4 regions of the Bacillus methanolicus genome follow, and region 2 is predicted to be linked to each of the others. Evidence: riboswitches for the same ligand, from Rfam matches in the RefSeq annotation. Region 2 holds a riboswitch; each other region holds the start of a gene.
The links. A riboswitch is a leader RNA that binds a small molecule or an ion and turns the genes downstream of it on or off. The one in region 2 is predicted to bind thiamine pyrophosphate.
Positions count from the first base shown of each region.

Region 1: it holds a riboswitch for thiamine pyrophosphate, as region 2 does, so the genes downstream of both, C0966_RS07225 (IS110 family transposase) here and thiM (hydroxyethylthiazole kinase) in region 2, are expected to answer to the same signal.
Region 3: it holds a riboswitch for thiamine pyrophosphate, as region 2 does, so the genes downstream of both, thiW (energy coupling factor transporter S component ThiW) here and thiM (hydroxyethylthiazole kinase) in region 2, are expected to answer to the same signal.
Region 4: it holds a riboswitch for thiamine pyrophosphate, as region 2 does, so the genes downstream of both, tenI (thiazole tautomerase TenI) here and thiM (hydroxyethylthiazole kinase) in region 2, are expected to answer to the same signal.

Region 1 covers NZ_PNFF01000001.1:1,455,066-1,459,984, reverse strand. The annotation lists gene C0966_RS07240 (hypothetical protein) at 1-287, shown strand, start outside; gene C0966_RS07235 (PAS domain-containing sensor histidine kinase) at 401-1,888, shown strand; gene C0966_RS07230 (response regulator transcription factor) at 1,901-2,494, shown strand; TPP riboswitch at 2,689-2,798, shown strand; gene C0966_RS07225 (IS110 family transposase) at 2,978-4,258, shown strand; gene C0966_RS07220 (ABC transporter substrate-binding protein) at 4,683-4,919, shown strand, end outside.
Region 2 covers NZ_PNFF01000001.1:90,814-95,732, forward strand. The annotation lists gene C0966_RS00360 (ATP-binding protein) at 169-1,773, shown strand; gene C0966_RS00365 (response regulator) at 1,770-2,441, shown strand; TPP riboswitch at 2,644-2,753, shown strand; gene thiM (hydroxyethylthiazole kinase) at 2,973-3,779, shown strand; gene thiD (bifunctional hydroxymethylpyrimidine kinase/phosphomethylpyrimidine kinase) at 3,795-4,610, shown strand; gene thiE (thiamine phosphate synthase) at 4,615-4,919, shown strand, end outside.
Region 3 covers NZ_PNFF01000002.1:913,131-918,049, reverse strand. The annotation lists gene thiC (phosphomethylpyrimidine synthase ThiC) at 1-1,555, opposite strand, end outside; gene thiW (energy coupling factor transporter S component ThiW) at 1,639-2,160, opposite strand; TPP riboswitch at 2,273-2,382, opposite strand; tRNA gene C0966_RS16260 (tRNA-Pro) at 2,617-2,690, opposite strand; gene gatB (Asp-tRNA(Asn)/Glu-tRNA(Gln) amidotransferase subunit GatB) at 3,056-4,483, opposite strand; gene gatA (Asp-tRNA(Asn)/Glu-tRNA(Gln) amidotransferase subunit GatA) at 4,496-4,919, opposite strand, start outside.
Region 4 covers NZ_PNFF01000002.1:738,554-743,472, reverse strand. The annotation lists gene C0966_RS15370 (thiazole synthase) at 1-645, opposite strand, end outside; gene thiS (sulfur carrier protein ThiS) at 647-850, opposite strand; gene thiO (glycine oxidase ThiO) at 855-1,985, opposite strand; gene tenI (thiazole tautomerase TenI) at 1,969-2,598, opposite strand; TPP riboswitch at 2,691-2,796, opposite strand; gene C0966_RS15350 (DMT family transporter) at 2,851-3,807, opposite strand; gene C0966_RS15345 (IS110 family transposase) at 4,659-4,919, opposite strand, start outside.

The DNA.
Region 1 (4,919 bases), 1.4 Mb from region 2:
TAGACGGCGAAAACGTAAAACTAACTATGAGTTCTTTTAAGGCAAATGAACCGGTAACGTTAACCTTTGATCTTGATAAAACAAATTTGACCCCTTATCTGGGAGCGATGGGTCACGTGGTCATTCTTGATGAAAATGCCCAGAATTTCCTTCATGTGCATCCGGCAAATGACAAGGATACGGTTTTTGAAACACAGTTTGAAAAGCCAGGCATTTATAAGATATGGGCTGAGTTCAAGCAAAATGGAAAAGTCAGGGCGTTCTCATTTGTAGTGGAGATAAAATAGCGGTCTTTTTGGCCATTACGCAAAAAATATCGGTTAATTGGTACATTTTTCATGTATTATCAATATATAGGAAATGTTTAATTGCTAACATTTTATGGAAAATGATGATAACGATGGAAAACAAAGTCCAATCCAATTGGGAGTTTGAAACGATTTACAAACACGCATTGGATATCATTATGATCATTGACCAAAATCGTCTTGTACGGTTTTCGACACCTTCTTTTAAAAAAACTACCGGATACAGTCCTGAGGAATTGAAAGACATATTTGATATTGTACAACCTGATGAAAGAGAAAATTTAATGGAAAGACATAGGAATGTTATCTTGACCCAACAGCCTTCCAAGAGTGAGTACAGGATAATTACCCGCTCCGGCCATATTAAATATTTTGAGTGTCGGACGATGCCTGTAGAAAGTCAAGATAATCTTACAGTCGTTACGGTCCGGGATATTACCGAAAGAAAAAATATGGAGATAGAGCTTCAAAATAGAAAGGATCGATATAAATTATTGCAAAACAGTTTGAAAAATTTTTCCCAAGACTTGTCTTCGGTAATGAAAGTATCAGATCTCAAAGAAAGATTAATCCATGAAATAAATACAGTTTTGCCAGATTCCCAGCCGGCGATCTTACAATTTAATAAAGAAAATCAGATAATCGAAGAAGCTCATTTTCTTGAATTTCAACCCGATTTGCAAAATTTTCCGGTTGGCAAGATCGTAAACGTTAACGATAAGGTTCTAATAAAAGTAGGAGAGCGGACCAGCCATGCCTACATCCTCATTCTCAATGCACAATCTATAGAAGAGGAAATGGATTCCATTTGGCTGGAAACAATCGTTTACTACGCCAATATGGTATTTGAGAGCTTGGATGTAATCGAGAATCTAATGAATCAATTGGAAGCTGCCATGCAAAGCAGCCAAACACCGCTTTGGATCTTGCGGCTCTTGTTCAATCTTTCCGAAAAAGAACGGCTCCATTTATCAAGTGATTTGCATGATACAGTCCTGCAGGATCAAATTGATTTGTACAGAAGAATGGAATCATTGCTTCATCGCCATGAATTTGACAACGAAATAAAAGCACTGCTTAAAGGAATTGAACAAGGACTGCTGGACACCATTCACCAAATCCGGATGACATGTAATGAACTTCGGCCACCGTTGCTAAGGGAATTGGGTTTAGAGCGGGCATTGGAAAATTTATTTGAATATACCCAAGTTTCTTCAACTTTTAAAATTTATTTTTCAACAGACAATACTTCCAGTCTTCAATTAAATGAGGAACAAACGATCGGAATTTATCGAATCGTACAGGAATTGATCAACAATGCGACAAAACATTCCAAGGCTTCAAAAATTCACCTTCATATTAGTGCCCGGGAAGACAAAATGATGTTTGAATATTCTGATGACGGTGTGGGCTTTGAACTGGATAAGTTAAAACCGTCCTTTAACAACATGGGATTAACAAGCATTAAGCAACGCGTTCAGAGCCTTTCAGGCAATGTAGAGTTTTATTCAAAACCGAATTGCGGATTAAAAGTTACTATGCAAATTCCATGTACCGGCATTGGAGATAAAAAAATTTGAGAGGTTTTTACGATGATAAATATTTTGATAGTCGATGACCATTTATCTATATTGGAAGGTACAAAAATGCTATTGGAGCAGGAACCCGATTTTAACATTTCAATAGAAAACAGTTCTTTGAACGCATTAAATAAAATTAAGCTGCAACATTATGATATATTGCTGTTTGATTTGTATATGCCGCACTTGAACGGGCTTGAACTAACAAAAAAAGCTTTAGCGTATAATCAAGATTTAATTGTATTAATTTACACCGGTTTTGATATTAAACCACATTTTAATTTATTGGTTGAAGCCGGAGTTTCCGGTTTTTTATCCAAAACTTCTTCAAGAGAAGAACTTGTGATAGGAATAAGATGCGCCCTGCGTCAACAGGTTATCTTGCCGCTTTCGCTTGTAAGAGAACTAAGAAGGCCGGGCTTCGTTTCCGGCGGCACCAATTCTCAAGATACAGTAATCCTGACGAAAACAGAAGAAGACATATTGGCGGAACTGGCAAAGGGTAAAAGTACAAGAGAAATGGCTAATTCTTTATCGATGAGCCAACGATCACTGGAATATAATTTAACGTTGCTCTACCAAAAGTTTGGGGTTAGGACGCGGTAGACACAAAAAATTTATCAATTTTCAGCAGCTGCCATTAGGTGTTAACTCTAAAAGAGGGATTTGAACTCTGTCCGGCCGATGCCTGCCAGATTCGAGATATCTTAATACGGGCCAGACCCCGATCAAATTTATTAGAAAATTATTATATTAATTATCTAATCTGCTATAATAGATGAGGAATTGATAATTTCATAGCAAGAATGTAGGGGAACCGGTGTTGCCGGTTGAGATTTCATCCGAAAGATGATGACCCTTAGAACCTGAACTGGTTCAGACCAGCGGAGGGAACATTGTTCGTCTAGGCGCTCAGGTTCTGACCTGGGCGCATTTCATTTGTTCCCGGGCTTGCGAATTCTAAATTACATAAGGAGCATTCCTGTAATGAAGAAATTTGAGGTTTGAAACAAAAAGAGCCCTCTTGGTATAGTACAGGGTGTCAATGCATTGACCCCGAATTAATAAGTTACCAAGGAGGACTCAATAATGAATTATACTCAAAATCGAAAAATCTCGCAAATCACACCATCAACATTAATAATCGGCATTGATATTGCCAAAGACAAACACGTGGCACGGGCACAAGACGATCGAGGAATTGAATTTGGAAAACGCTTGATCTTTGAAAATCGCATACATGGTTTCCAAATGCTTTTAGATTGGGTGAATCGACACCAAAAAGAAAATGATAAGAACCATGTGATTTTTGGGGTTGAACCAACCGGGCCCTACTGGTTAAATCTCGCTTATTTCCTTACCGCAAAGGGCTATGACTTTGTGCTAGTCAATCCGATGCATGTAAAGAAAAGCAAAGAGCTTGATGACAACTCTCCAACAAAAAACGATACAAAAGACGCCAGAGTGATTGCACAGCTGATTAAAGACGGCCGATACTCCGTACCAAATCTCTTAGACGGCATTTACGCGGAACTAAGAGAAGGCGTCAAAATAAGAGATCAGCTCACTCAACAGCTTGCCATCACAGAAGGACGTATTCAAAATTTGATTCAACGTTATTTTCCGGAGTTTTTCGATGTTTTCGGGGATTGGGAAGGAAAAGCAGCTCTTTGCACGCTAAAACTGTTTCCATTTCCTTCTCAAATTAAAGAAATGACACCTGAAGAGATTCTCTCAAAGTGGAAGCCATTTGTACAACGAGGAGTTGGAATGAAGCGAGCAACGAAACTAGTGGAAACGGCCAAAAAGAGCATTGGAATTCAAATCGGGATTCAGTTTGCCAAACGTGAAATGGAATATCTGATTGACCAATATGAGCTTTATCAAACGCAGTTGGAAGAGTTGGATCAGGAGCTAGAAGCTCTTGTAGAAACGATCCCAGGTGCTAAGCAAATGATGAATATTTCTGGGTTAGGTGTTACAACAGTCGCTCTATTCTTCGCTGAAGTGGGTGATCTCACAAAGTACAGTCACCCTCAGCAATTAGTTAATCTGGCAGGCCTTTCATTACGTGAGCATAGTTCTGGAAAATTTAAAGGACAAACCAGAATAACGAAACGGGGACGAAGCAGGCTGCGTAAAGCTCTGTACCTAGCGATTCGGCCACTCGTTGCCCATAATCCAACTTTTAAAGCTTTACATCAATACTATACAAAACGATCTGAAAGGCCTTTAAAAAAGCAACAGTCTCTCATCGCTTTGTGTTGTAAGCTATTACGTGTCTTATTTGTCATTGGTCAAAAACAGTGTGAATTTGATGGTTCAAAATTATTGCAAGGCTTGCCTCAAATTACATTACAAGTTGCTTAAACCGATTTATTAACCAATTTGTTAATCAAATTACTATCGAATACTTCAAGTATTTCTAAAGACAAACACCAATAGTGCCGAGTCGGAGTTTATTTTTACCATACGGGCTTATGACCCAGCTGAGGAGCTTATCCGACCTCCACCTCATGGATACGCAGGACGAAGGAATGTATGGATCCCAATCCGGTGATACATGGGAGGGTTAGCGACCGTGAGATGAGTGGAGATTTTGCGCACGGTCATAACTGTTATTACCAAACAATACCAGTTTGGTTGGTAGGATGGCCCCCCATCTGTAAGAAATTTAAATAAATTCAATTTATAACCATGATTTTCGGTGGATCAACTATTAGGTGTTAATGAAATTTAGAGAAAACGTGAGTATTCGGGAGAATTTTAAAGTATATAGAGGGAGGAAACAGTAATGAAAAAATGGCTCGCATTGCTTTTTTCAGCCATGCTCTTAACGGGCTGCGGTACTGACAAGAATGATTCATCATCAGACAAGAACACTGCAACAACAGACAAAAAAGAAAAATCACTTGAAAAAGTGTCGGTTGTGCTCGATTGGACGCCGAACACCAATCACACCGGATTATATGTAGCGAAAGAAAAAGGCTATTTCGAACAGGAAGGATTGGATGTAGAAATAGTGAAGCCG
Region 2 (4,919 bases):
ACCATATTTTTTCAAGAGAAATGATAAAGCTCCACCAATTGTAGAAGAGGGCATGTAATGTGTATTTTTGTTTTTGGTTCCATCATACCATTTTTTCAAGATTATTATTAAAATAATGAACATGGAACAATGTGAATGAAGTTTGAAAAAGAGAGATGGTCGTTCATCATTAGGCGTATGTCGATTCGCTGGAAAATTACGGGGTTAATATTTTTTTTGCTGGGCCTCTCTTTATTTCTACTTGGAATTTTTTTAGTAAGAGAATTTATCAAAGCAGAAGAAAATGAATTAAAAGAACAAGCCATGCTGACAGCAAGGACTGTTGCAGAGCTTCCGGAAGTTTCAGAAAATATCTCGCAGGGTGGTGCACGGTCAGAATCCCTTTCTTTAATTGTTGAGAAAATTCGGATGATCAATAATGCAGACTATATAACGGTACTCAATATGGATCGGATGCGTTTGACTCACCCGGTTAAAGGAATGGTCGGAACGATATCTGAAGGTGCTGACGAAGGGCCTGCTTTTGCAGAACATTCCTATACGTCGAAAGCAAAGGGTGAAATTGGAACGGTCATCCGTGCATTTACACCTGTGATGAACAAGGATCATGAACAAATAGGCGTGGTTATTGCAGGGTATAAGATCCCGAGCTTTTTTGAGACATTGTTATCACTCAAAAAACAAATAGTCTGGACGGGTGTGCTTGCATTATTTTTCGGTGGATGGGGTGCATGGCTTCTGGCGCGGCATATTAAAAAGCAAATGTTTCAGCTTGAACCGCATGAAATTGCCAGGCTGCTTGTGGAACGGACCGAAACATTTAATGCCATGCATGAAGGAATCATAGCGATTGATATGGAAGAAACGATTACGATTTTTAATAAAAAGGCTAAAGAGATGCTGGGAATTGATGGGGATGTTGTCGGGAAAAAGATACGGGATGTCCTCCCTGATACACGTCTTCCTGAAATCATAGAATTAGAAAAGCCAATTTATAATAAAGATTTGCAGATCCGGAATTTGGCAATTGTCAGCAACAGGATTCCAATTAAGGTGAATAATAAAACAGTTGGGGCGATTGCTATCTTCCAGGACCGTACTCAAGTAAAAAAACTGGCGGAAGAATTAACGGGGGTTAAAGCTTTTGTAAACGCATTGCGTGTCCAAAACCACGAGCATATGAATAAGCTTCATACGATAGCGGGATTAATTCAACTGGGAAATAAGGAAAAAGCGCTCGAATATGTTTTTGAAATAACGGAGGAGCAAGAAGAGCTGACTCGTTTTTTAAGCAAAAACATTCATGATGACAGCCTTACCGGTTTGTTGCTTAGTAAAGTCAGCCGCGGTAAAGAACTTGGCATTCAAGTTACAATTGACCGCCATAGTTCTTTGAAACAGTTTCCGCCATTTATGGACCATCATGATTTTGTGTTAATTTTGGGGAATTTAATTGAGAATGCATTTGATTCTTTTAAAAATGTGATGAATGATGATAAAGAAGTTTATGTAAGAATTCAGCAAAACGATCAGTTACTATGTATATTAGTAGAAGACAATGGAAGCGGCATACCTGAACATGTCCAGCCGTTTATTTTTGACCAGGGATATTCTACCAAGTCTGAGACCGGACGAGGAATCGGATTATATTTAGTAAAGCAGGTTGTTGAAAAAGGGAAAGGGGATATTCTTTTAGAGTCATCGGTAGGAAAGGGAACATCATTTTCGATAACATTTTCAATGTATACTGAACAAAAGGGGGCAGAAGGGTGATCAAAGTCGTGTTGATAGAAGATGATCCTATGGTACAGGAAGTAAATCGGCAATTTATTGAGAAAGTCGACAGCTTTAAAGTGGTCGGAGTGGCATCAAACGGCTTAGAGGGTATAAATTTGGTTCGATCGAAGAAACCGGAGCTTGTGATCATTGATGTGTATATGCCCCAGCAGGATGGGCTCCAGACTCTTCAGGTGATCAGGACGGAAAGGATAAATGTGGATATTATTCCGATTACAGCAGCCAGCGACATGGAAACAGTCCGCTCGTTTTTACAGCACGGAGCGTTTGATTATATTGTGAAGCCATTTAAATTTGAACGGATCAAAAAAGCACTGGAAAATTACCGGTCTTTTCGAATGAAGTTTGATGAAAAAGAGAGGATTTCCCAACAGGAACTAGATGAATTCTTTTTCCGCAAAGAACAGGGCAATACTTTTGATCTGCCAAAGGGGTTGAATGCCTTGACGCTTACAAAGATTTCGAAATTCCTGGCGGAAACAAAAGTGCCGATTTCAGCAGAGGAAGTCGCTGAAGGGGTGGGGATCGCCAGAGTAACGGCGAGACGCTATCTCGATTACCTTGAAAAATGCGGGCATGTCCAAATCGATTTCCAATACGGCGGCATTGGCCGGCCAATAAACCGATACAAACTAAACAAATAGTGGCCAGGCTCCCTCACTGCTTCACCGCATTAACGTGGTGCGGGCCAGACCCTCACCGCTTCACCGCATTAACGTGGTGCGGGCCAGACCCTCACCGCTTCACCGCGTTAACGTATCGAGGGCCAGACCCCTCATATCCTTTCCTCCCGCCTATTCCTTTACTTGCATTTTTGAGGGTGGAGGAGTAGACTTAGAATTAAATTGAATAGTTTACGGGAGCCCGCGGAAGCAGGCTGAGAGTGCGGCTATTCCGTCGCAGACCGTTTGAACCTGTTGGATAATGCCAGCGTAGGGAAAAGTGCTGAGGATATTTTCGGCTGTAAATTTTACATGATCCTATCAGTCTATTTAGAGACACTTTGCTTACGCAGAGTGTCTTTTTCGCTATTAGAGGCAATCTTCCATTTGCAAAACGTATAGGAAAAAAGCAAAATAAGAAATTCAAAAACTCAAAACGGATTGTTCATATTATTTGCTGGCGGCTCATCAGGTGATTTTCCTCTAACTTGCTAGAAAGGGTGCTTGATCAAGATGAATACTGAAACCATTGCTGCTTCACTTGAGAAAGTGAGAAAAGCGAATCCGCTCGTACATAACATAACGAATATTGTCGTCGCGAATTTTACTGCGAACGGCTTGTTGGCATTAGGAGCTTCCCCGTTCATGGCAGCCGCAAAAGAAGAAGTTTCGGATATTGCGAACATAGCAGGAGCACTTGTTTTAAATATCGGCACGCTGAATCCTAAGACCGTCGAGGCAATGATGTTCGCCGGAAAGGCGGCAAATGAAAAAGGCGTTCCAGTCATTTTAGATCCTGTCGGAGCGGGAGCTACCCCTTACAGGACAGCTGTAGCGAAGAAAATTGTCAATGATCTCAAAATTTCCGTCATCAGGGGCAACGCTGCAGAAGTTGCAAATGTGATCGGTGAAAACTGGTTTATTAAAGGCGTTGATGCAGGGGAAGGCAATGGAGATGTTATCGAACTGACCAAAAAAGCTGCCAGACAATTGGGAACAACCATTGCTGTTACAGGAAAGGAGGATGTAGCTTCCGACGGTGAAACGACATACCTCATCCGTAACGGACATCCAATTTTAACTAAGGTTACTGGTACAGGGTGTCTGCTGACTTCAATTATCGGCGCCTTTTCTGCCGTAGAAAAAAACCTATTAGAAGCTTCTGCCGCTGCATTAGCCTGCTATGGAGTGGCAGCTGAAATCGCGGCTGATAAAACATCTGACAAAGGACCATGCAGTTTTCAAATTGAATTTTTAAACCAGTTAGCCAAACTTTCATCTGATGATATAAGAAACTTAGCTTCGGTTGAACGAGTGTAAAGGAGGCCAGAATCTATGAAAAAAGTACACAAAGCTTTAACGATTGCCGGTTCGGACAGCGGAGGCGGAGCCGGGATCCAAGCCGATTTAAAAACTTTTCAGGAACTAGAAGTTTTTGGCATGTCTGCCATAACAGCTGTTACGGCCCAGAACACTTTAGGGGTTCAAGGTGTTTACCCGCTTTCCGTTCAGGCTGTTGAACAACAGATCGAATCGATAGGTACAGATCTTGGCGCCGATGCAGTGAAAACAGGCATGCTGTTCAACAGTGAAATCATTGAGGCTGTTGCCGGCAAAATCAAAAAATTCGGCTGGAAAAATGTTGTTGTCGATCCGGTTATGATAGCAAAAGGAGGAGCACCGTTATTGCAAAATGAAGCGATCAGCGCTTTGAAAAATCGCTTGCTCCCGCTTGCGGAAGTTGTTACCCCAAATATTCCGGAAGCAGAAGCAATAACAGGAATCAAAATTGAAACGATTGAAGACCGCTTTGAGGCAGCGAAGTATATTTTTGAACTGGGAGCCAGAAATGTTGTCATTAAAGGCGGACACGAAAACGCGAGTGAAGCGGTTGATGTGTTATATGACGGTCGGGAGTTTTACTATTTTAAAAGCAAAAAAATTGAAACTAAGAACACACATGGAACCGGCTGTACGTTTGCTGCAGCGATTGCTGCTGAACTGGCTAAGGGAAATACGGTACAAAATGCAGTCCAAACAGCAAAAGATTTTATCGCTGCCGCAATTGAAAATCAACTGGGAATCGGACTAGGACACGGGCCGACAAATCACTGGGCTTACCGGCAAAAACTAGTATCTGAAAAAAGGTGATATCATGGCTGGAATTTCAAAAGAGAATATGCGGGAGCTGTTAAAAGTTTATTTTATAATGGGGAGCAACAATTGTCTAAAAGATCCTCTTGAAGTTGTAACGGAAGCCCTTCGGGGAGGGGCGACTTTGTTTCAGTTCCGCGAAAAAGGAAACGGAGCTTTGACCGGAGAACAGAAAAAAGATTTTGCCAAGAAAGTTCAAAGCATTTGCAAAAAACACGGTGTGCCATTTATTGTAAATGACGATGTCGGCCTGGCAATTGAATTGGATGCCGATGGGGTCCATATTGGCCAGGAGGATGAATCCGC
Region 3 (4,919 bases), on a different contig from region 2:
CCCGATCAGGATCAAGAGATAGATTAAACTGGTCATTCCAGCGAAATTCAAAACGTGCTTTTGAAAGTGCGTCATCTCTTATGCGGGCACCAGGATGGCCTTTTGCTAAATCAGCTGCATGCGCCGCAATTTTATAAGCAATAACCCCTTCTCTTACATCATTTTTATTCGGCAAGCCTAAATGCTCTTTTGGCGTAACATAACAAAGCATCGCTGTGCCGAACCAGCCGATCATCGCCGCACCAATCGCTGATGTAATATGATCATATCCCGGTGCTATATCTGTTGTTAAAGGTCCCAATGTGTAGAATGGAGCTTCTTTGCAAATTTCCATTTGCTTATCCACATTCTCTTTTATAAGATGCATCGGTACATGTCCCGGGCCTTCAATCATTACTTGGACATCATGCTTCCACGCTATTTCAGTAAGCTCGCCTAACGTTTGAAGTTCTGCAAATTGCGCTTCATCATTTGCATCGGCAATTGAACCCGGTCTTAGACCATCTCCTAATGAGACGGAAATGTCGTACGCTTTTAAAATCTCACAAATCTCCTCAAAGTGAGTATACAAGAAATTTTCCTCGTGATGTGCCAAGCACCATTGAGCCATAATCGATCCTCCGCGGGAAACAATCCCGGTTGTCCGTTTTGCAGTCAGAGGAATATAGCGAAGTAAAACTCCGGCATGTATCGTAAAGTAGTCAACACCTTGCTCCGCCTGCTCAATTAATGTGTCCCGGTAAACTTCCCATGTCAGATCTTCGGCCACGCCTTTCACTTTTTCAAGTGCTTGATAAATTGGCACTGTTCCGACTGGAACCGGAGAGTTTCGAATAATCCATTCCCTTGTTGTATGTATGTTTTTTCCTGTCGATAAATCCATGATCGTATCGGCACCCCAGCGGACGGCCCAAGTCATTTTTTCAACTTCTTCTGAAATTGACGAGGATACAGCCGAATTCCCAATATTCGCATTAATTTTCACATGAAAATTGCGCCCAATAATCATTGGCTCGGCCTCAGGATGATTAATATTTGCCGGAATGATTGCTCTTCCCCTAGCTACCTCACTGCGGACAAATTCAGGATCGAGCTGTTCTCTGATCGCAATGAACTCCATCTCAGGGGTAATGATTCCCTTTTTTGCATAATGCATTTGCGTGACATTGCGCCCTTTTTTCGCTCTCAGCGGACGGTTGTTCGTATTTGGAAAAACCTCGATCTTCCGGTTTGCTTCTTCTTCGCTGCGGTAGCCATTGTCCTCAGGCTTAACAGATCTGCCTTGATATTCCTCAACATCTCCTCTTTCCAAAATCCACTTTCTGCGAAGCTTTGGAAGCCCTTTTTTCAAATCAACCTCATAATTCGGATCAGTGTATGGACCACTTGTATCATACACACGCACAGGCTTATTTTCCTCTTTTCCAAACATGGATTCTGTCGGGCTGAGCGAGATTTCCCGCATCGGGACCTGAATATCAGGTCTTGATCCTTCCACATACACTTTTTTGCTTCCCGGAAAAGTATACATCATTTGAGTAAAATCGTTTGTCATATAATAGTTCCTCCTCAAAATTGAATATTTATTTGATACATGCGGCTTTAAAGAGCTGATATGGTGCAAATTTGTCTAAATATTCAAATCCTGTTATGAAAAGATGTCTTTTCAAGTAACTTCTCTTTTGCCGCAGTATTTCTCAAAAAAACAGTCAGAATGACATAACCGATAAAAGCACCTGATAAGGAGCTGACCATAAACGAAGGAATGAATCCAAATATTGTTGCTTCTTTTCCCAGTAAAAGGACTGCAATCGGATATGAAGCAAGAGCACCCAACAAACCTGTTCCGGTGACTTCACCAACAAAAGCCATAGATGTCTTTTTCGTCTTTGAAAATAAATATGCTGCCAAAAAGGCCCCGATCATACTCCCCGGAAACGCAAAAACGGAGCCGGTTCCCATTAGATTTCTTAAAATGGATACGCAAAGCGCCTGAGCCACTGCGTAATACGGACCTAATAAAACTGCTGACAAAACATTAATAAAATGCTGCATTGGAAAAACTTTGGCAAATCCTATCGGGATAAAAAACATGTGGCTTGTCAGTGTACCAATCGTAATCATCATGGCAGTTAACGTAAGCTTCTGTGTTTTTTTCACAAAAAAATCCCTCCAATGTTCAGGCACTGGGGGATAGGGAATACCATGCAAATATTCATTATCGCCGGAGTCAAAAAAAGCAGACTCCAACGGAAGGAATCTGCTTTTGTATGACTAAGTCAATACACTTCCCTACGCTGGTACTAACCAGATCAGGTAAAAGGGTCAAAGATTCGGATCTTTATCTCAGCCGGCCATTCTCCGGCACCCCTAGTGCCAATTATATTATTGTCATAGTTTAATATATCACAGTCATTGATGATTGCAAGGACTTTTTTGATTTTTTTCTCCCTTTCGAAAATTCTATTTAATTAAGAGAAGACAAAAAAGAGGCTGACCCTTTATGGGTCTGGCCCCTCCGACAATGACAATATGTAGAATGTTTTTTAGTGAGGGGGCTGATCCTTTGCTTCTGAATCAGCCCCCCCTTTGATAATAACTCTTGAATATTAAAAATCGGGATAACAGGATTCGAACCTGCGACCCCTAGCACCCCATGCTAGTGCTCTACCAAGCTGAGCTATATCCCGACGGCACATATATTTTACTATATTCACTCGGTATGTGCCAATATCCTTTTTCTACACCATTCTTCAAAAAACGATGAACAAATTATTAATCAAACGTTTGATTAATTTTCGAAAGAGTGCATGAATATCATACATTTTTCCCGGGAAATAGATGCGGAAATTGTCAAATGCTGCTAAGCTCATTTCGACAAAAACAGTGCCGACCAGAAGACCGATCTTAATCTGCTAAAAATTAAAAAGAGGCTATCTCAAAAGCCTAGGGTCAGACCCTATACCACAATATATAGGACATAATGTTGGATAAATGTGCTATATATCGATAAATGCACATGAGGTCTGACCCTTATAAGACAGCCTCTACAGAATTATAGCTTTTGCAATTCTTGATTTAATAATTTATTGACCAACGGCGGATTGGCTTGTCCTTTTGTCGCTTTCATTACCTGGCCGACAAGGAAGCCGATCGCTTTACCCTTCCCATTTTTAAAGTCTTGTACTGATTGTGGGTTCGCCTCAATGACTTCTGCAATAATTTTTAGAAGCGCTCCTTCGTCGGAAATCTGAACAAGTCCTTTTTCTTTGACAATTTGCTCTGCATCTCCGCCATTTTCAATTAACTCTTTAAATACTGTTTTGGCGATTTTCGAAGAAATTGTGCCATTTTCGATCAGCTTAATCATGCCCGCGAGGCTTTCAGGCGTTAAAGACACTTCGTGAAGCTCTTTTTGTTCCGCATTTAAGTAAGCAGACACCTCTCCCATCATCCAGTTGGATGCTTGTTTTGGATCTGCACCGGCTTTGACAGTCGCCTCAAAGAAGTCAGCCATTTCTTTTGTTACTGTTAAAACAGCAGCATCATAAGCAGGCAGTCCAAGTTCTTCGATGTAGCGTTTTTTCCGCTGATCAGGCAGCTCAGGAATTTCTGCTCTTACGCGTTCTTTCCACTCTTCATCAATATACAATTCCACAAGATCAGGCTCCGGGAAGTAGCGATAGTCATCCGAACCTTCTTTCACACGCATTAAAATCGTCGTATTTGTCGCTTCATCATACCGGCGCGTTTCCTGCTGAATCGTTCCGCCTGCAAGCACCACTTCCCGCTGGCGTTTTTCTTCATACTCCAAACCCTTTCGGACGAAATTAAAAGAGTTTAAGTTTTTCAACTCGGTTTTTGTTCCGAATTCTTTTTGGCCAACCGGGCGGATTGATATATTTGCATCACAGCGTAGGGAACCCTCTTCCATTTTACAATCAGACACACCCGTATATTGGATGATTGATTTTAATTTTTCAAGATAGGCATACGCTTCGTCAGGAGTACGGATATCCGGCTCCGAAACAATTTCAATTAACGGCGTGCCCTGGCGATTTAAATCTACAAGGGAATAGCCGTTTTCGTGGTTTAATTTCCCTGCATCTTCCTCTAAATGTAGGCGGGTAATTCCAATTTTTTTCTTTTTCCCGTCCACTTCGATTTCAATCCAGCCGTTTTTGCCGATCGGCTTATCGAATTGGGAAATCTGATATGCCTTCGGATTATCCGGATAAAAATAGTTTTTGCGGTCAAACTTCGTTTCTGTTGCCACTTCACAGTTTAGTGCCATGGCCGCTTTCATCGCATACTCGACAGCCTTTTTATTCAAAACAGGCAGTACGCCCGGATATCCGAGTTCAATAACAGAAGTATTTGTGTTAGGTTCAGCGCCAAATTGGTTCGGGCTTGCCGAAAAGATTTTGGAATCAGTTTTTAATTCTACGTGTACTTCAAGGCCTATCACTGTTTCAAATTTCATTCTTCTCACCCCTTACAACTGTGGTTTTTGTTTATGAAAATCAGTTGCCTGTTCGAACGCATGGGCAACACGATATACGGTGCTTTCATCAAAATGTTTGCCGATAATTTGCAGGCCAAGCGGCAAGCCATTTGCAAAGCCGCAAGGAATAGAGATTGCCGGAACACCTGCAAGATTGACAGGAATCGTTAAAATATCGTTTGCATACATCGTTAACGGATCATCCACTTGTTCCCCGATTTTAAAGGCCGGTGTCGGAGTAGTCGGTCCGATAATTACATCATATTTTTCAAAGACATCTTCAAAGTCTTTTTTAATAAGCGTACGCACTTTTTGCGCTTTTTTGTAATAAGCATCATAATATCCCGAACTTAAAGCAAACGTACCGAGCATGATTCGCCGCTTGACTTCATCGCCAAAGCCTTCAGCACGAGTC
Region 4 (4,919 bases), on a different contig from region 2:
CACCGGATCTTTGGCACCCGATACAGCAGTATTCAATAGAACACCATCTGCACCCATCTCCATTGCGAGAGCCGCATCTGACGGCGAACCGATTCCTGCATCAACAATGACAGGTACAGCTGCTTGCTCGATAATCAGGCTTAAATTTAACGGATTCACAATTCCTTGACCGGAACCAATCGGTGAAGCTCCGGGCATAATGGCATGCACGCCAAGCTCCTGCAATTTTCTTGCTAATATTACATCATCAGAAGTGTAAGGGAGAACGATAAATCCTTCCTCCAGAAGCATTTCAGATGCCTTTAACGTTTCAATCGGATCCGGAAGAAGTGTTTTATCATCACCAATAACTTCTACTTTTATCATATCACACAAACCGGACGCCTTTGCCAGTTTTGCAATTCTTACCGCTTCTTCCGCCGTTTTTGCTCCTGCCGTATTCGGCAGCAAAGTAAAATTTGCAACTTCCAGCTTTTCCAAAAAGTTCGGCTGGTTCGGCTCATAAATATTCATACGGCGAACCGCAAATGTTAGAATTTCAGCACCTGATACTTTTACCGCCTCTTTCTGTACATCAAAATCAGGAAACTTCCCTGTTCCAAGCAGCAACCTCGATTCAAACTGATAAGGACCAATTTTTAACATGTTAACCGCCTCCCACAAAATGAACAATTTCTATTTTATCGCCATCTGACAAATATGCTTCTGCATGTGCACTTTTCTCAAGAATTTCCCGATTCAGTTCAACAATGGCTCCTTTGTCTTGCAAGTTGAAGTGAGCCAACAAATCCTGAATCGTACGTACTTCATTAGACAGTTCGACTACATCTCCGTTTATAATGAGCTTCATTTTGTCACCTCGCTATCAGCGTTTTTGAAAACCGGTCTACCCGAAACGGCTGCAACGTCTCTTCCTGCCGATCGCCTTCGATCAGCTCTGTCATCCACTGTCCTGTGATCGGGCTAAGCAATATTCCGTTGCGAAAATGGCCCGCAGCAATAAATAGCCCTTCAATTTCAGGATGCTTGCCCATATAAGGCAATCCATCAGGAGTTTGGGGACGAAGGCCTGTCCAAGCTTTTTCCCATTCGCCCTCTACAATGTTCGGTAATATCGTTTCTGCCTTTGTTAAAAGGTCTCGAATTCCTTTTAGAGTCACCTTTTTATCGTATTGTCCTTCTGCCATAGTAGCGCCAACGATAAGACGGCCCCGTTGTTTTGGCACAATGTAGCATCCTTCCGAAATAACGGTAGCAGTAATCGGTGCTGCCGGATACAGTAAAGAAAAACATTCCCCTTTCACAGGATATAACGGAAGATGAAGACCGGTTTGCTGCAGCAAGGTTCCTGACCAGACACCTGATGCCACTACTACCGTATCACTGTAAAAATTACCGCCATTCGTTTCAACGCCAATAATCCGGTCTTTTTGAATAATGATTCCTGTTGTTGTTGTGTACTCTCGTAAACTCACACCTAAAATGGAGGCTGCCCTCGCAAAAGCAGAAGTTAATTCCGGAGCAAGCACATGTCCATCATCCGGCAGATACATAGCGCCTATAAGATCACGGGAAAGGTTCGGTTCTCTTTCAAGCAGCTCTGCATCAGACAACCATTCGGCTCTTTGTCCTTGCTTCTGGTAGAATGATTTGAGTCTCTTTAACTCGTTTCCTTCGTCTTCTGATCTAGCTACCTTTAATAACCCTTTATTTACTAGATGAACATCAATACCGGAACATTCTTTTAATTCCTCTGCTATGGCAGGAAACAGACTTCTGCTCTTTTGCGCCATGTCATAAAAAGGACCGGCTTCTGTTATTTCCGCCTGTGCACCAAGCATTCCCGCTGCCGCGCTTGATGCCTCGCATCCAATCCGGTCTTTTTCGACTAACAGGACCTTTCGTTTCTTTTTTGCCAAATGAAAGGCTATTGAACTGCCAATCACTCCGCCTCCGACAATAATAACGTCATAACTGGTTGTCATTTGAAACCCTCTTTCCATTTACAAACGTATATAATTCTTTTATTGCTTCTAACGGTGAATGAGCTTCCCATATTAATGACATGACGGCAATGCCGGCCGCACCTGTCGACAAAACTTCTTTCGCATTATTAGGTACTATACCTCCTATCGCGATTACCGGAATTGCCACCTCCTTTACTATTTGCCGCAATGAACCTAGACCTCTTGGGGCCAATCCAGGCTTTGAAGAAGTGGAGAAAATATGTCCGTACAAAAGGTAATCTGCTCCCTGCTCTTCAGCTTCAACAGCTTCTTGTATCGAGTGAACCGATTTCCCGATGCGCAATTCCGGAAAACTCGTTTTAACAAGTTGTACATCAAGGCTTTGGTATGTTAGTTGAACACCCTGTGCATGAACTGCTCTTGCAACGTCTGCACGGTCATTTACAACTACTTTTCCGGACGGGATTCCTTGATCGATCATTGCCTTAATGATGGTATAGACCTCTTTGGCTGTTGCAGTTTTTTCGCGAATGTGAATGGCGGTAACATACGGATGAATCTCAGAAGCTATCTTCACAAACTGATCGGTTTTCTGTATACCGTTCGAAATGACATGAATTTCTTTTTCCATCGTCCACACCTGCCCTTGGACGTAAACTTGGCAAAACAAAAACCACTCTCCAGCATAAAGAGTGGTTAAAGTACATAAAAATACCCTAGTCTAAAAAATAGTCTCCACTTCCCTACGCTGGTATAATCCAGATCAGGTTCAAAGGGTTTAGAACCGAAGTTCAATCTCAGCCTTTAAAAGGCTCCCCTAGTGTTGCGAATTATTTAATTTATTAAAATTTTAACACGAATCCGAAAAAGTGGAAACATTTTTTTAGGCTTGTTTGCGTTGGAATTGCCTTCCATCTTCAATGACGGTTAATTTTTTTTGAGGTTCATTTGATTTAAAGGATAAGATAATTACCATTGCCATCACGCACAGGGCGCCAAATGCTTGAAACACTCCAAAAGAAACATGAAGCCATATAATTGCTGAAATAACAGCGACGAGCGGTTCTGTGCAGCTTAGTAGACTTGTTTCTTTCGGGGTAATAAAACGAAGGCTTTCCAAATAAAGAAAAAATGCAATCAACGTTCCAAAAATAATGACAAAGCTAATGAGTGAAAGTGTATGTATAGACCAATCTTGAATTTCTATTTTCCAAGGGGGATGAATAAAACTCAATCCAATTCCTCCTATAATCATTCCCCATCCAACAACGACTATTGAACCCCATTTTTTTAGTAATCGAACGGGATATATTGTATAAAAAGCAAGGGCTATACCGGACAATATTCCCCATGCGACAGAGATATTGGAAACGGCGAAATTCTTAATTGAACCGTTCGTTAACAAAAGGAAAGTTCCTAAAAGTGCTAATAGAATTGCTGTTAGGTCAATACGACCAGGAAATACACGATGTCTCAAAATAAAATAGACAGTTATAAATATCGGAGCTAAGTATTGAAGTAATGTAGCAACCGCAGAGTTTCCTGTTTCGATCGAAGCGAAATATGTATACTGGACTCCTAACAATCCAAGAATTCCAAATAGTAATAACTGGAGTCGTGTCTTTCGATCTTTCCAAATCGCCCATACCTTTTCTTTATCTTTACTTAACAGACCTATTGCAATTAATGCTACACCCGAGAATAACAGCCGTATTGTCACTAGCCACCCAATCGGAACACCATAATTTTGAAAAAGCTGCTGGGCCGCGGTACCTGATAATCCCCATAATGTAGCTCCAAAAGTTACCATTAAAATACCTTTGTAACGATCTTGTCCTATGAAATTTCCCACATCTGTTCCCCCTCTTGGCTGATCCTATTTATATTGTACATTATATTGTGAGAATAATATAAACCTTTTATCGAATTCACAAAGAACACATCTTGTTTCTGCCGGGGGATTCGTTATATAGAAACCGGGACAAGTCTCGGATATTTTTTAGCGGAATGATGGTGATGGAAAGCTCATAAATGTGATCGACGGCTCATAAACGAAAATGAAGGCTCATTTTTTGGAATAAAAGCTCATATATTCGAATGAAGGCTCATATTTCAAAATAAAGACTCATTTATCTAAATAAAAGCTCATTTATCAAATTAAAGGCTGATATGAACGAAACTTTCAAGTCCCCCACAAAATTTCTTTAATCTTTATGTTTTTGGCCGACTTTAAGTAAAGAAGCGCTTTTTTGGCTTCTTTTAGGGAGTTAGCTTGGATAAGCTAGAGATGTTCCTTTTTCAGCTTGACTACCCTACCTCAATTCAAAGATTGACTGTCAAGTGCTTTCCTTGACGGTCGATCTTTGAATTGAGACGATATCAAAAGCTGAAAAGGGATGAATTTCCTCCTTTCTTTTTCATTCAGATTGGGCTAAGCGCACGGCACGAAGGCAAAAATCTCTCTACAACGGTAAGCATTCTGATATCCGTGGGTTCTCACATTTTATCTTTCCGTACTAAGGAGCTTCCACTAACTCATATCGTGCGTTAGTCTAATAGAGACATGGCACAAGCCTTTATCGTGGGTTCTCCTTACCGGATGTTTCCTTTGCCTCCGAGCCCTATTCTCAGTTTTTCTTTTATCCTTGATTCATAAAGCTAAATGTAGACCAGTTTTCAATAACCCTTCGATTAACTCGTTAATTTGGCTTGCAATCGATCGATTTCTTGAGTGATCGCCCAAATAAATCCTGCTAATTCTCGTGCAATGGCTGTCATCGCTTTTCCACTTGATTTTCCTCGTGCTAGTAGACGAAAATACTTTTTGTGAAGCCGATTTTGTGCCTTCCATGGCATGTCTAAAACACCGGGTGGTTGTCCCATTTGTCTTTTCTTTAATTTTCCCTTTACAGCTGGTTGATATCGATAACTCCATGCAGCTTCCACTAATAG